DNA from 2 places in the uncultured Spongiibacter sp. genome. Region 2 is predicted to be linked to the other one. Evidence: predicted binding sites of a transcription regulator. Region 2 holds the regulator's gene; the other holds the start of a gene.

Region 1 (7,788 bases), on a different contig from region 2:
CCGCCGTCCACAATGGCGGCGACGACATCCAAAAAGCGGCTGCGGTCGCGGTAACCCAGGCGGATTTTTACGGTCAAAGGACAGTGCTTGGGCAAAGCCGCTCGGATTTCACCCACGATGTTATGGATCAGCTCGGGCTCGTCCAGCAGCACAGAACCGCCTCGATGGCGATTGACGCATTTAGCCGGACAGCCGAAGTTTAGATCGACGCCCAGTGCGCCCAGCTCCGCCGCGCGCGCGGCGTTGTCGGCCATCGGTAACGGCTCGCTGCCCAGCAGTTGAACGTACACTGGAACGCCACTGGGGGTTTTGCCGTCGTGTTGCAGTTCAGGGCAGAGGCGATGGAACACCCTTGGCGGCAGCAGTTGGTTGGTGACGCGAACAAATTCGGTAATACAGCGGTCGATGCCGCCTGCGCTGGTCAGCAGTGCGCGCATGCGTGCGTTGACGACCCCCTCCATCGGGGCAAGATGAATTTGCATGGCGTGGATGCTCTGAGAAACGTAAAATAGGTGATCAATGTCGGCGCATTATAGCGAGCTTGCCGGCATCTTTGGGGAATTTACCATGGCAGTGACTAAACGTTCCGGCATATTGTCGATATTGCTACTGACCGTTATAGCCGGCGTAGTGCTGGCTGTGGTTCAGGCCTACTCGATAGCGCCGGATCCCGAGGCGCTGGCCGAAGAGTCAGAAATCTTTAACGCCGACGACGCGCAGTGGTTTGGTGAGGAGCCCGAGACCCGCAGAGTCGTCGTGGGTTTGGCCGTGCAACAAGCGCAGGGGGGCGAACAGGCCCTGGTTGCGGTTGACGGGCAGGAGCGCTTTGTGCGGTCGGGTGATACCTTGGCGGTGCCCTGTCTGCGCGTTGCAGAAATTCTGGACGCGAGCCTCTTGCTGGACAGTTGTGGGGCGTACCAGTTGTTGCCCATTGGCGGCAGTGGCTTCCACTATAAGCCGCTGGCGACTGGCAGGCCCCAGCCAGCAGCGAGGGTGGAGACCATTGATCTGCGTGGCAACAATGCTGTCACCACATTGGTTGCTGAATACCTTGAGCGCTTGTATACCTCGCCATTGTCGCTGCGCGGGGCGGTGAAAGTAGAGCGTAAGAAGTCGGACTCCGGTGAGCGGGAGTACTACCTTTACCCGGGCAAAGATGAACGCCTTTTTTCCCAGCTGCCGCTTCGTAGCGGCGATCGCTTGCACGCCGTCAATGGCATTGCGCTGAGTGATAGCGAGGCGTTGAGCGATTTGTATGAGCGTCTCGACGAGGTGGAGGCGATCACCATTACCCTGGCGCAGAAGCAACAGAGCACTAAGATAGTATTGGTGTCCTTGCCAGCGACCGTTCAGGCAATGATTCGTCTCGCAGCCGAGTAGTTGCTTTGCAGAATTCAGTGCGCATTTTCTTGCGAAATGATTGACTTTCCTTAATATTTTGTCGGCCTCTCGGGTAGTATACTGAGCCAAACAATAGCGGCGACTCAGCTGCCCCGCAGCACTGTACGGAGAGAACGATGAGCGACTATAAAAAATGGGAATGTGTTATCTGTGGCTTCATTTATGATGAGGCAGAGGGTATTCCCGATGACGGTATTCCCGCTGGCACACGCTGGGACGATGTCCCCGAGGACTGGGAGTGCCCCGATTGTGGTATCAGTAAGTTCGACTTCGATATGGTTGAGGCTTAGCCACCTGCATCACCGACACTGCACTCTGCCGCTGATTTTCAGCAGAGTGCAGCACCCCTCAAAAATTACCTTCCACTGTGCGCCTCGCACATTGCCTCTGTTACACTAGGCCGGATTTGGCGCAAAAGCGTCGTTCAACTGTCCAAGACCAGAGGTAACTATGCAAATGATAAAAAAAGCCTTGTTATTATCTTCACTGTTGTTGGCGGCCGCTTGTGCTCCCGAAGTGGGTTCCGAGGCATGGTGCGCGGCGATGAAGGAAAAGCCCAAAGGTGATTGGAGCGTCAACGAAGCAAGCGACTACACCAAACACTGCGTATTTAAATAGTGATAAGTCTGTCCAGGCCGGGTAGCTTTGCCCGGTTTTGATGACGGTTTGATGAAAAGGGCATTGCAAGCCTGGCTGACTCCGGCTAAAACCTTGCAAAGGCGTCGTTCGTGGTAAGAAAAATGTCACACTGTTTCTCTACTATGCGTCGCTTAGCTACAACGGTAGGGATGATGTACAACTGTGGATAAATTGGCGGTAGTAAAAATTTTGCGTAGCTCCCAGTTGCGCTCCGCCATCAGCGCCTTGCTTTTAGTGTTGTTGATTGTGTTGCTGACCGAGCTATTTTGGAGTGTCGCCAGCATCTTGCGCACGCCAACGTTGCCTCCAGCCAGCGTTGCCACGGTTGATGTTGCGACAGGCAATGGCCCTGACTACAGTGTCCAGTCTTTGCTAGCCGTCCCGCTGTTTGGCGAGCCACCCAAGGCGGCGGTGGATGAACAGACGATCCAGAAGGATATCAAGCGCAGCCGTCTGAAAATTACCGTGCTTGGCGTTGTTGCCGGCAGCAAAGACAGTGGCGTGGCGATTCTGCGCCACGGCAGCAAAACTAAAGCCTACGGTGTCGGAGAAAAGATAGAAGTCGCCGGGGCCGTGAAACTGTTGGCGGTAATGCCTGACCACATTGTGATTGAGAACAACCGCAAGCAGGAAAAAATTGAACTGCAAAAACGCCGCGTGAGCCAGGGGATTAGCGCAACAGCCACTCCCTCAGCGGCGAACGGCGATGTGATCGACCTGAATCGTGCTGAAATTCGCGATCTTATCGGCGACCCGCGGCAGACAATTCAAAATAGCCCGCTGCGTTTGGCGCGCTTTTTTGCCGCTAGCCCGGTAATGGAGGGCGAGCAGCTGATTGGCTACGAGATGAAGCCGGGGCGCGATCCACGCCTTTTTAAACTGCTTGATTTGAAGCCAGGCGATGTCGTTTTATCGGTGAATGGCCAGTCGTTGTCGGAGTTGCCGACTACCGAATTAATGAAGCTGATGGAAACCACGCAATCCTTCGAGCTGCTTGTGCAGCGCAACAATACGATTTTGAGCAAAAGATTGGATATATGAAAACTTTTCTCCTGAGCCTATCACTGCTGGTGGTACTGGCCGCGCCGCTGCAAGCCGCTTATGCCGAACGCTTCGAACTCGACATGCAAAATGTGGATATCGGTGAATTTATCGACACGGTTGCCAAATTGACGGGCAAAACCATTGTTGTAGACAGCCGAGTGAAGGGCAAGGTCAGCGTTCAGAGCCACAGGAAACTCGACGCCGATGAGCTGTATCAAATCTTCCTGTTGCAGCTCGGGGTAGAGGGTTACTCTGCGGTCGAGGCCGGCGACGGTGTGCTCAAAGTTATTCCAAATCAGGCGGCGAAAATAGAAGGCATTGAGGTTCAGCGGTCCTCCGCAGCAGTGGGGCGCAGTGAGTCCATCATTACCCGCATCGCGCAGCTGCAAAATGCGGATTCCGACGAGCTAGTTAAGTCATTGCGGCCCCTCGTCGATAATAAAGTCGGGGTAATCACCAGTTACTCCGATGCCAATATCATCTTGATTACCGATCGCGAATCCAATGTTCGCCGTTTGATGTCGATCATCTCAGCCGTTAACTCTGTCGACTCCCAGTTGATGGAGACCGTGGTGTTGCGTAATTCGTCGGCGGAAGAGGTGGAGCGCGTTTTAAACAAAGTGTTGTCGCAACAAACGCGCAAACGGGGATCATCCAAGCCTGTTGTCGCGGCAGACCCTCGGACGAATACGCTCATTCTATTTGGTGACGACGAGGCGCGTAGTTATCTGCGAAGGCTAGTTGCTGACCTCGATAGCGAGGTGTCTAGCCAGTCGAATATTCGCGTTAGGTATTTGAAGTACGCCAAAGCAGAAGAATTGGCGAAGGTCTTAAAAAGCATAAGCGACACCATTGTTAAAGATGAGCAAAGCGCGGGCCGAAATGCGGCGCCGGGCGTATCTTCGTCAATTAACATTGAAGCCCACGAGCAGACGAACTCCATCGTCATGTCGGGTAGCCCACATATTATCTCTGACTTGGAAAAAATCATTCGCGACCTGGATATCCGTCGTGCACAGGTGCTGGTCGAAGCCATCATTATTGAAGTGACTGACAGCAAGGCCAAAGAGTTAGGGGTGCAGTGGTTGTTCAGAGGGTCTCAAGAGGGCAGCACACCCGCAGGTGGTATTAATTTCGGCGGCGGTGCATCGGGTACTAGCGGCACACCGGGAATTATTAGCCTGTTGGCTGGCAGCGATGCTGCGGCGGCAGCGGCATCGACGGTCAAGGGCGCTGCCATCGGTCTTGGGAAACTGTCGGATGGCTTTAGCTTCGCTACCCTGGTCTCGGCGTTGGCGAGTGACTCAGAGTCAAATATTCTCTCTACACCGAGCCTGCTCACCTTGGACAATGAAGAGGCATCCATTCTGGTGGGGCAGGAAATTCCGGTGATCACTGGTTCAACCGCCAGTTCCACAAATACCAACCCTTTCCAGACCATCGAGCGGCAAGAAGTGGGGACCAAGCTCCTGATGACGCCGCAGATTAACGATGGCGATGCTGTGCAAATGACGATTGAGCAGGAGGTGTCCTCGCTCAGCCCGGCAACCAATGCCGCCGATGTTATTACCAATAAGCGCACCATTAAAACGACAGTACTGGTGAACGACGGTGCAACAATCGTGCTGGGCGGCCTTATTGATGATCAGGTCAATGAGCAGACCGCGAAGGTGCCTTTGTTGGGCGATATCCCCCTGTTGGGCAGATTGTTTCGCGCGGACAACACCAGCATGTCTAAGCGCAATTTGATGGTGTTTATCCGGCCAACTATCGTCCGTGACCAGGCAACACTCTCTGAACTCAGTGGCAGAAAGTACAACTTTATTCGCACCGAGCAGTTGGCTAAAGCCGCATCCGGTATTTCCTTGTTCCCATTCACAGAGCTATCGGTATTGCCAGAATGGTCCGGCCTGGAGCCCTCGCCGGTAGATTTGCTGCCCCGCGAAACCCTGGCTGAGCCGCCGGTTAAGGCATCGCCAGCCGCCGACACTGAATCCGCACCGCAGAATTCACCAGCGCCGCAACCACCGGCGCAGCAGGGCGCCGCTGCCAGCCCAGCAGAGGAAGCGCCGGTTACGGCCGAGCCCATAGAGTGGCGCAAGGACGAATGCAGTCGCCGGGTACGCGCTGGTTCGAAGATGCCGCGCCGCTGCGACGGCGCTGAGGATGGCCAAGCCTGATGTCGCGCCCCTTAAGTTACGCTTTTGCACGCACTAATCGCCTGTTGGTGGAGGACGGCGAGCACGGCCCTCAGGTGTTGGTTTGCCGCACCACGCCAGCGCCTGCCTTGGCCGAGGTTCAGCGCGCACTGAATACGTCTTTTTCAATGGCGCTATGTGATGAGGACGCGCTGCAAGAGAAGATTAACGAGGCTTTTCAGCGCCAGCAGGGCGATGCGATGTCGGCGATGGGCGATATCAGCGACGAAGTGGACCTTGACCGCTTGGCTGAGGAGATTCCCGAGTCTCAGGACCTTTTGGACGCGCAGGATGACGCCCCTGTTATCCGCCTGATTAATGCCTTGTTCGGTGAAGCGCTAAAGCGTGACGCTTCCGATATTCATATTGAAACCTACGAGAAAACCATGTCAGTTCGCTTGCGAGTGGACGGCATTCTGCAAGAAGTATTAACACCCAACCGCCGCCTCGCCCCCTTGCTGGTGTCGCGTATTAAGGTGATGTCTCGCCTCGATATTGCGGAAAAACGCGTGCCCCAGGATGGTCGTGTGTCACTGCGGATCGCCGGTCGGTCGGTGGATGTGCGGGTGTCGACCATTCCATCGAATTACGGCGAGCGCGTGGTGATGCGCCTGTTGGATAAACAGGCTGCGCGAATCGATCTTTCTCATCTCGGTATGCCCGAGAGAACACTGGCGAAACTGACCGACCTGTTGCATCAGCCCAACGGTATTATCCTGGTGACCGGGCCGACCGGCTCCGGTAAAACCACCACGCTTTATGCCGGGTTGATGGCCTTGAACGACCGCAAGCGGAATATTCTCACCGTGGAAGACCCGGTAGAGTACGACATTGAAGGAATCGGTCAGACGCAAGTGCATGCCAAAGTGGGTATGACCTTCGCGAGGGGCCTGCGGGCGATTCTTCGCCAGGACCCCGATGTCGTGATGGTCGGCGAGATCCGCGACCAAGAGACGGCCGAAATTGCCGTACAGGCATCGTTAACCGGTCACATGGTGTTATCGACCCTACACACCAACACCGCCATTGGCGCCATTACGCGTTTGGTCGACATCGGTGTAGAGCCGTACTTGATTGCGTCGAGCTTAAAAGGCGTATTAGCACAGCGCCTGGTGCGTCGTTTGTGTCAGTCCTGCCGCCAGCCAATAACGCTGGATGCGACGGAAGCGCGCCTGCTGGGAGATACCCAGTTAGAGGGTCAGCAAGCCTACAATGCCGGTGGCTGCGAAGCGTGTCAGCACTCTGGTTATCGCGGTCGCCAGGGCGTCTATGAATTGTTGGTGATCGACAGGGAACTGGCGGAAATGATCCACAATCGCGCCGGCGAGCAGGAGATTCAGCGCTATGCCAGTGCCCGAATGACAACGCTGATGTCAGAGGGGCGGCGACTGGTGCTCGAAGGCCAAACGAGCCTCGACGAATTGTTGCGCAGCGTTCGCGAGGGTGCCGATGCCGGCCTTTGAGTACCGCGCACTCGACGCTGGCGGCGCCAGTCGCAAGGGCATCGTCGAAGCCGATTCGATCCGCATGGCAAGGCAAGCCCTGCGGGATCAGCAGTTATTTCCGGTAGAGGTAAAAGCCACTCGCGATAGATCTTCCGGTAAGGGCGGCCTGTCGTTGTCGCGGCCGCGTATCGGTATTGCCGATCTGGCGCTGTTCACCCGCCACTTAGCAACACTGATACATTCCGGAATACCGGTCGAAGAGGCCCTGGCGGCGACGGCAAAGCACAGTCGCAAAGAGGCACTCAAGCGCATAATTCTGGAATTGCGTTCGCGGGTATTGGAGGGGCACTCGCTCGCCGATGGCCTGAACGATCACCCCCACGTGTTTAATTCTGTTTACCGCGCACTGGTCAGCTCTGGCGAAAAATCCGGTGATTTGGCAGAGGTGTTAAATCAGCTTGCAGAATACACCGAAGACAGCCAAAAGCTGCGCAGTGTGATTGTGCAGGCGGCGCTCTATCCCGTGGTATTGTGTTTTGTCGCCATCGGCGTCATTACTGCGCTAATGACCTATGTTGTTCCAAAGGTCACCGCGCAGTTTGAACACTACGATCAGACGCTGCCGTTTTTAACACGGGCACTGATTAGCATCAGCGACGGCCTCGCCAGCTACTGGTATGTGATGATTCTTGCGATAGCGGCCGTCGCGTCGGGCGTTTATCTATGGATGCGCGATCCGCAACGGCGCTTGCGAGCTCATCGCTGGGTATTGAAGGTGCCACTTTGGGGGCTGCTGATGCTGGAGCTGGACGCGGCGCGCATGCTGCGTACGCTGGCGATTTTGCTGTCGTCGGGGGTGCCGTTTTTGGAAACGCTGAAAGTGGCCTGTGCAACGCTGGGCAATGAGCATTTAAAACAAAGTATGGATCGCGTGCGCGAGCAGGTGCGCGAGGGCAAGAGCTTTAGCCGGTGCTTACAGGATGAAGCGGAATTGCCCCCAATGGCGGTGTATATGATCGCCAGTGGCGAATCCAGTGGCGAGTTGGAGCAGATGGTTCAGC
Region 2 (7,788 bases):
CACTTCTCTGACAATCGAGTCTTTTGAGCGGCTCTGAATAATCCGTCCTTCGTGTTCGGTGATAGAACAGAAGCTGCAGCCGCCAAAACAGCCGCGCATGATATTCACCGAGTTGCGAATCATTTCATACGCGGGAATCCGCGCCTCGCCGTACTTGGGGTGAGGGCGGCGCTGGTAGGGCAACTCAAAGACCCAGTCGAGCTCTTCTGTTGTGAGTGGAATGGGTGGCGGGTTGAGCCAAATTTCCTTGTCGCCATGGCGCTGAACCAGCGCGCGTGCGTTGCCTGGATTGGTTTCCAGGTGAAGCACCCTCGCTGCATGGGCGTAACTGACGGGGTCTTTTTTTACCGTTTCGTAAGCGGGTAGGCGAATAACTGTTCGCTCTGCCGGTGCGTCGCTTTTACGGGCCTGCCTGGGGTCGATAATAGTGATGGTCTGCGCAGCGTCTGGCTCGCTTGCTGCCTTTGCCTGTTCGGTTTTGCAACTGGGGTCAGCGCTGGTGTCCACATAGGGGCTGGTGATCGGATCCACCTTGCCGGGTCGGTCAATATCGCTGGAGTCCACAACCGTCCAGCCGTCAGGCACTGCGTCGCGAATAAATGCGGTGCCGCGAAGGTCGCGAATTTGCTCCACCGGCTCGCCGCGAGACAGCCGGTGAGCGAGGTCGACAATGGCGCGTTCGGCATTGCCATACAGCAGAATATCCGCCCGTGAGTCCATGAGAATTGAGCGCCGGACTTTGTCGCTCCAGTAATCGTAGTGCGCGATACGTCGCAGGCTTGCTTCGATGGAGCCGATAACAATGGGGCAGTCTTTATAGGCTTCGCGGCAGCGCTGGGCATAGACGATAACCGCGCGATCGGGGCGCTTGCCACCGACGTTATCCGGTGAGTAGGCATCGTCGTGACGCAGTCGGCGGTCTGCTGTGTAGCGATTAATCATCGAGTCCATGTTTCCGGCGGCGACGCCGAAAAACAGGTTAGGTTTGCCCAGCGCGGTGAAGGGCTCTGCTGACTGCCAGTCCGGCTGGGAAATAATGCCAACGCGAAAGCCCTGCGCTTCCAATACGCGCCCAATAACGGCCATGCCAAAGCTAGGGTGATCCACATAGGCATCGCCGGTGACAATAATGATGTCGCAGCTGTCCCAACCCAAGGCGTCCATTTCCTCGCGGCTGGTTGGCAAGTATGGTGCGGTGCCGAAGCACTCCGCCCAGTAGGGGTGGTGGCTAAAAATGGCCGGTGGTAAAGACATGGCGTAGCTACTCTCGAATGATCGGCTATTGTACCGGAAATCCCTGCTGTTTGCTGTGGGGGTGCAGCCCCAATCAAGTGTGAATTAGCAGCTTTGGCGCTTGCTATTAAGTGAGATCGTGGCTAAATAATGCCTCTCACTTATCGCGTGGCAGCAGGAGCGCACAAATGGATTGGCTGAATAACTCGATAGAGTACTGGCACTGGATGGTTTTGGGGCTTTTACTGGTTGCCAGCGAGGTCTTTGTTCCCAGCTTTGTCATGCTCTGGTTCGGTGCCAGCGCCATTGCGGTGGGGCTGATCACCGCCGTTGTGGATTTGCCCTTTAGTGTTCAAGTGTTGATCTGGGCGGGGCTGTCGGCGGTCGACTTGTTCCTCTGGTTTAAATTTGTGCATCCGCGTATGAAAGATAAAAGTTTATCGGGCATGTCGCGCGAGCAGGTTGTGGGTCAGGAGGGTATGGTTACGCGCGTTGGGGACCACCGCGAGGGGCAAGTGCGCTTCAGTATACCGGTGCTGGGTAATGACGAATGGAGTTATATTTGTCGCGAGCCCTTGATCGTTGGAGACCGGGTCGTTGTTGAAGATATCTCTGGTAATTCATTGATAGTACGCCGCCAGCGCGGCGCCAAAGCTGCCGAATAATACCGTTGCTGGCAGGCTCATTTTACGAGGTTTTAGGGGAAGAATATGGATGGTTTAGCGATTACAGGGGCGTTGTTTGTATTGGTTGTGGTCACGCTGTCGATGGGGGTGAAGACCGTTCCCCAAGGTTACAAACACATTGTGCAACGCCTGGGTAAATATCACCGCACCTTGAACCCCGGTTTGAATTTTATTATTCCCTATGTTGATCAAGTGGCCTATCGCCTAACAACCAAGGATATTGTGTTGGATATCCCCTCCCAGGAGGTCATCACTGAAGACAATGCGGTGATTATTGCCAACGCGGTGGCCTATATAAATATCGTTTCTCCTGAGAAGGCTGTCTACGGTGTTGAGAATTACACTATTGCCATCCAAAACCTAGTACAGACTGCGCTGCGTTCAATTGTAGGCGAAATGTCGTTGGATTCGGCCCTGTCGTCGCGGGAGCAAATCAAGGCCAAGCTCAAAGCGGGGATTTCAGACGATATTTCCGACTGGGGGATCACACTTAAAACGGTGGAAATCCAAGACATTAATCCATCTCCCACCATGCAAAGTGCCATGGAAGAACAGGCCGCGGCAGAGCGTCAACGTCGCGCGGCGGTGACCAAGGCCGAAGGTGAGAAGCAGGCTGCGATCCTCGAAGCTGAGGGGCGTCTGGAAGCATCGCGTCGCGACGCCCAGGCGGAAGTGGTGTTGGCTAAGGCCAGCGGTGCAGCGATTGAGTTGGTTTCGGAGGCCGTTAAAGGTGATGAATTGCCCGTGCTGTATCTGCTGGGTGAAAAATACGCTGACTCGCTGCGTCAGTTGTCAGCGTCCGACAATGCCAAGACCGTTGTGCTTCCCGCAGACCTGCCTCAGGCAGTGCGGGCAATACTGAACAAGGGTTAAGATTTTTTTGCAAGGATGTTGTTGTAAAGATGGAACATACCTACCGTTTGATCACCAGTTGTCCAGACCGCGTTGGCATTGTCGCCAAAGTGAGTCAATTTGTCGCCGACCAGGGGGGCTGGCTAACCGAAGCCAATCATCACGCGGATGCTGACAGCAATTGGTTTTTCATGCGCAATGAGATTAAAGCCGATTCACTGAGTATCGGTGCCGAGGCAGTGCGCGAGGCATTTACGCCCTTGGCGCAGGCCTATGACATGGAGTGGGAGCTGGTCGACTCAGCGCGGCGGCGCAAGGTGGTGATTCTGGCAAGCCATGCCTCACACTGTATTGCAGATTTATTGCACCGCTGGCATAGCGACGAGCTGTACTGTGATATTCCCTGTGTGATCTCAAATCACGAGAACTTGCGCAGCATGGTCGAGTGGCATGGAATTCCGTTTGAGTATGTGCCGGTCGACCCTCAAAACAAGGCGCCGGCCCACGCTCGTATTCAGGAGCTAACCGAAAGTTATGCCGCTGATTGTGTCGTGCTGGCGCGCTATATGCAGATTATTCCCCCGGAGTTTTGCCGTGCTTACAGCGGCAGAATGATCAATATTCACCACAGCTTTTTGCCTTCTTTCATTGGCGCGAACCCCTACCAGAAGGCCTATGATCGCGGCGTAAAATTGATCGGTGCCACTAGCCACTACGTCACTGAGCAGCTGGATGAAGGCCCGATTATCGAGCAGGACGTCATTCGGGTGTCGCATCGCCATAGTAAGGATGATCTGGTGCGTTTGGGTAAGGATGTTGAAAAGAGCGTTCTGGCACGCGCGCTTCGCAACCACCTTGAGGACAGGGTGTTAGTGCACGGTAATAAAACTGTCGTTTTCGACTAAGATTGGGGGCAACGGCTGGCGCCTTGATCGAGTCGTTGTCATATAATTGTCATTAAAGGCCGTTTTAATGCAGGCTCAAGCATCCACAGGCTACAAGGGAAGAGCATGAGCACAAAGACCATCCTCATCGTCGATGACGAAGCCGCCATTCGCGAGATGATCCGCGTAGGGCTAGAGCTTGCCGGTTACGACTGCATCGAAGCGAGCAACGCGCAGGAAGCGCACGGAATTATTGTTGATCAGCGCCCGGATCTGGTACTGCTGGACTGGATGATGCCAGTCACCAGTGGTATTGAGCTGCTGCGCCGCTTGCGCCGGGAAGATTTAACCCGGGATATGCTGGTGATCATGCTCACCGCTAAAGACGATGAAGACAACCGTGTTCAGGGCCTGGATGTCGGTGCCGACGACTATATTACGAAGCCGTTTTCTTCCCGAGAGCTAATGGCGCGCATCAAGGCAGTGTTGCGCCGCGGCAGCTCGCCTGAGCAGGAAGAGACCATTGAGGTGGATGGCCTCAAACTCGACCCCGCCAGTCACCGCGTGTTTGCCAATGGTGAGCCTTTGGATATGGGGCCCACCGAGTTTAAATTACTGAAGTTTTTCATGACCCACCAAGAGCGTGCCTATAGCCGTGGTCAACTGCTTGACCAGGTATGGGGCACCAATGTCTATGTTGAAGAGCGCACGGTAGATGTTCATATTCGCCGGCTTCGCAAAGCGCTGCTGACCGGCGAGCGAGACTTCGGGCAGCTGATTCAAACCGTTCGCGGTACTGGCTACCGTTTTTCCGCAACGGGGGTGAGCGCCTAGCGCTGCTCTATGCGGTATTACGGCTGGAAGACGGAGCTTGTTCGCGTAGTGCTGCCATTGGCAGCGGCGGCAGTGTTTGCAACAGCGTTCGACCTTGGAGTGTGGCCCGTTTTTATCGTTGCAGCGGTGATATGCACCTGGCTGCTATGGCAACTTCAACGACTGAGCGACTGGTTATATAGAGGCTTGGGTACCGAGCCGCCAGAGGCAATTGGCATGTGGGGTCAAATTTTCGACACGATTTACGATATGCAGAAGCATGCTTCGGGAGATCGTGATCAGTTACAAGCAATTATTGATTACTTACATTCATCGTTTGCATCGATGTCAGATGCTGTGGTGATGCTGGATCGTCACGGCAACATCGAATGGTGCAACGATGCGGCGATGGATCTACTGGGGCTGCGCAGGGATGAAGATGTCGGCTTGCAGCTGCTGAATTTAGTGCGCAACCCGAATTTTGTTGCCTACTACGAAGCAGAAAAATACGCCATGCCCTTTGAAATGGCGTCGCCGGTAAACAGCGAGATACAGCTCAGTTTAAGCATCAGCTTTTTCGCAGAGGGTAACCGTTTACTGTTTGCTCGCGATGTCACGCGAACCCACCGTCTCGAAAAAATGCGCAAAGATTTTGTCGCGAATGTGTCGCACGAGTTGCGCACGCCACTGACGGTGATCAATGGTTACCTGGAGACGTTTTCTGAGCACGGTGGCGACAACCCGCGCTGGGATCGCGCCATCGATCAAATGCTGCGGCAGTCTCGTCGCATGCATCACCTCATTCAAGATTTAATGCTCTTGTCGCGACTGGAATCCGTCCCTCAAGCCAGCGAGCATGAAGTAATACGCATCCGCCCGCTGATGGAAATGGTGCGCGAAGAAGCCCTGGCGGCCGCCAAGGGCAACCGCCAGATTGACATCGAATGTGACGATGCCATTGCCCTGAAAGGGCAGGCGACGGAAATACGCAGCGCGCTGTCTAACCTGGCGGTAAACGCCGCGCGCTACACCGCCGAGGATGACCGAATTGTGCTGCGTTGGTACCAGGATGACAGCCACGGTGTTTTGGAAGTGCAGGACAGCGGGATTGGTATCGAGCCGCAATACATTCCCCGTCTAACCGAGCGTTTCTACCGGGTTGATCAAAGTCGCTCCCTCGATACCGGCGGTACAGGCTTGGGTTTGGCGATCGTGAAACATGTTTTGTTGCGCCACCGGGCCGAGATGAAAATCTCCAGCCAGCCGGGGCATGGCAGTACGTTCAGTTGTTTATTTCCACGTTCATTAATCACTCGGGTAAACTGATTTCTCATTGTAATAAATCCGTCATCTAGCGCCGCTAAAATGACAGCCGTGTTACCAATTTTATTGATCGGGAGATACCTGTGAAACTGAAGCAATGTCTGATGGCGGCCGCATTTGGCCTTTCCTCTATGTGGGTGGCGGCAGCCACTGAAGTTGATCCGGCGCTGCCTGTGTACGAAAAAGCGGCGGGTGTATCGGGCACTTTTTCCAGCGTTGGCTCAGATACCCTGGCAAACCTGATGACGCTTTGGAGCGAAGACTTCAAACGCGCTTACCCAAACGTTAACGTCCAGATTCAAGCAGCCGGTTCCTCTACTGCGCCCCCGGCGTTGACAGAAGGCACTTCAAACATGGGGCCAATGAGCCGCAAGATGAAGGACAAAGAGATCGAAGCCTTCGAAGCGAAATATGGCTACAAACCCGTTGCGGTTCCGGTGGCTATTGACGCCCTGGCGGTGTTTGTCCACAAGGACAACCCCATTGAGGGGATGACCATCGCCGAAGTCGATGCGGTTTTCTCAAGCACTCGCAAGTGTGGCCACCCGGAAAATATCCAGCGCTGGGGTCAGCTCGGCATGGATGGGTCGTGGTCGGCGCGCGATATTCAAATGTTCGGTCGCAACTCGGTATCGGGCACCTACGGCTACTTTAAAGGCAAGGCACTGTGTAAAGGCGACTTTAAAAATGGTGTAAACGAGCAGCCAGGCTCGGCATCAGTGGTTCAGTCTGTGTCTACCTCTATTAACGGCATCGGTTATTCTGGCATCGGCTACCAGACCTCAAGCGTTCGCGCTATTCCGCTGTCCAAGAATGAGAAGGGCAGTTTTGTTGACGCCACGCCGGAAAATGCGATCAATGGTAGCTACCCGCTGTCACGCTTCCTCTACGTTTACATGAATAAAGCACCCAATAAGCCGTTTACGCCGCTAGAGCGCGAATTCGTTAAGCTGGTGCTGTCAAAGCAGGGTCAGGAAATCGTTGCCAAAGATGGCTACATCCCGCTGCCAGCAAGCGTTGTAGAGAAAATTCGCAAAAAGCTAGAGCTGTAAAAATGCCGACATGATGTCGCTGTAAAATGTGCTGCAAACGTGAGTTTGTGGCACATTTTTTATCTGTAACAAAACTGAAACATTATCGTCATAAAATCCCCGCCAGTTCCTCAAAGAGCCCGAGACTTATGAAGCAATCAGAGGTGCGCGCAACTGCATCGGCCCAACGCAGATGGCGCCAAGTCAAAGATGGCATGACCACAGCAACTATCACCGGCGGTGGTGTTGGGGTATTGCTGTCCATTCTGCTGATCTTTTTCTATCTGCTGTATGAAATTCTGCCGCTGTTTAATTCGGCTGGCATCGAGTCAGAGGAACAGTTCCAATTGCCAGTGGCCGCCGCGCCATTGTATCTGGCAATGGAAGAACAGGCCGAGGTGGGTTTTCGCCTTGCCGAAAACGGGGATGCCGTATTTTTTAATACCGAGAATGGTCAACAGGTTCTCAAGCGGTCGCTGCCAACGACTGCAGCGATTAGCAGCTTTGCACTGGAGTCAGAAGAAACCCGCGTATTCGCGGTGGGTATGGAAGACGGTCGAGCTCTGCTGGCCAAACATGACTATCGCGTGAGCTACCCCGAGGATCAACGCCTGATTACGCCGTCTCTGCGCTTTCCCTATGGCGAAGCCGGCATGGAAATTAGCGACGCGGCCCTGAGTCGACTAGCCGTGCGCGACAGTGAGGAAGCCCTGGTGGTGGTCGCCGTGAGTGACGGCCATTTGGTCGGACGCCGCTGGACCAAAGAAGAAGACTTCCTCAGTGAAGAAATCACCCTGGTCGAAGAAAACCTGGCATTGCCAACGCTGGATATCTCCGCCGACTATCTATTGATCGGGCCTCGCCAGCAGTGGCTGTACGTGTTGAGCCAGCAAGGTGGCTACCGGTTGATTAGCCTGCGCAGCCTGGAGATCGTTGATCGCGGCGAAGTGACTGATGGCGCGGCAC

The links. The regulator PhoB, encoded in region 2, activates phosphate uptake and scavenging genes when phosphate is short. The targets are predictions, from matches to a motif close to TGTCATAAANNTGTAACA.
Region 1: a site for PhoB is predicted at 2,132-2,149, ahead of gspC (type II secretion system protein GspC). Genes of this name have one in related genera too.

The regions. Positions count from the first base shown of each region.
Region 1 covers NZ_CAXGPO010000021.1:16,818-24,605, forward strand. Annotated here, with positions in the region: gene ABNS66_RS10485 (tRNA-dihydrouridine synthase) at 1-482, opposite strand, end outside; gene ABNS66_RS10490 (hypothetical protein) at 520-1,380, shown strand; gene ABNS66_RS10495 (rubredoxin) at 1,518-1,691, shown strand; gene ABNS66_RS10500 (DUF3012 domain-containing protein) at 1,852-2,019, shown strand; gene gspC (type II secretion system protein GspC) at 2,203-3,081, shown strand; gene gspD (type II secretion system secretin GspD) at 3,078-5,264, shown strand; gene gspE (type II secretion system ATPase GspE) at 5,264-6,745, shown strand; gene gspF (type II secretion system inner membrane protein GspF) at 6,732-7,788, shown strand, end outside.
Region 2 covers NZ_CAXGPO010000019.1:981-8,768, forward strand. Annotated here, with positions in the region: gene ABNS66_RS09970 (YgiQ family radical SAM protein) at 1-1,254, opposite strand, end outside; gene ABNS66_RS09975 (NfeD family protein) at 1,422-1,898, shown strand; gene ABNS66_RS09980 (SPFH domain-containing protein) at 1,944-2,792, shown strand; gene purU (formyltetrahydrofolate deformylase) at 2,822-3,676, shown strand; gene phoB (phosphate regulon transcriptional regulator PhoB) at 3,782-4,489, shown strand; gene phoR (phosphate regulon sensor histidine kinase PhoR) at 4,499-5,794, shown strand; gene ABNS66_RS10000 (phosphate ABC transporter substrate-binding protein PstS family protein) at 5,875-6,843, shown strand; gene ABNS66_RS10005 (ABC transporter permease subunit) at 7,038-7,788, shown strand, end outside.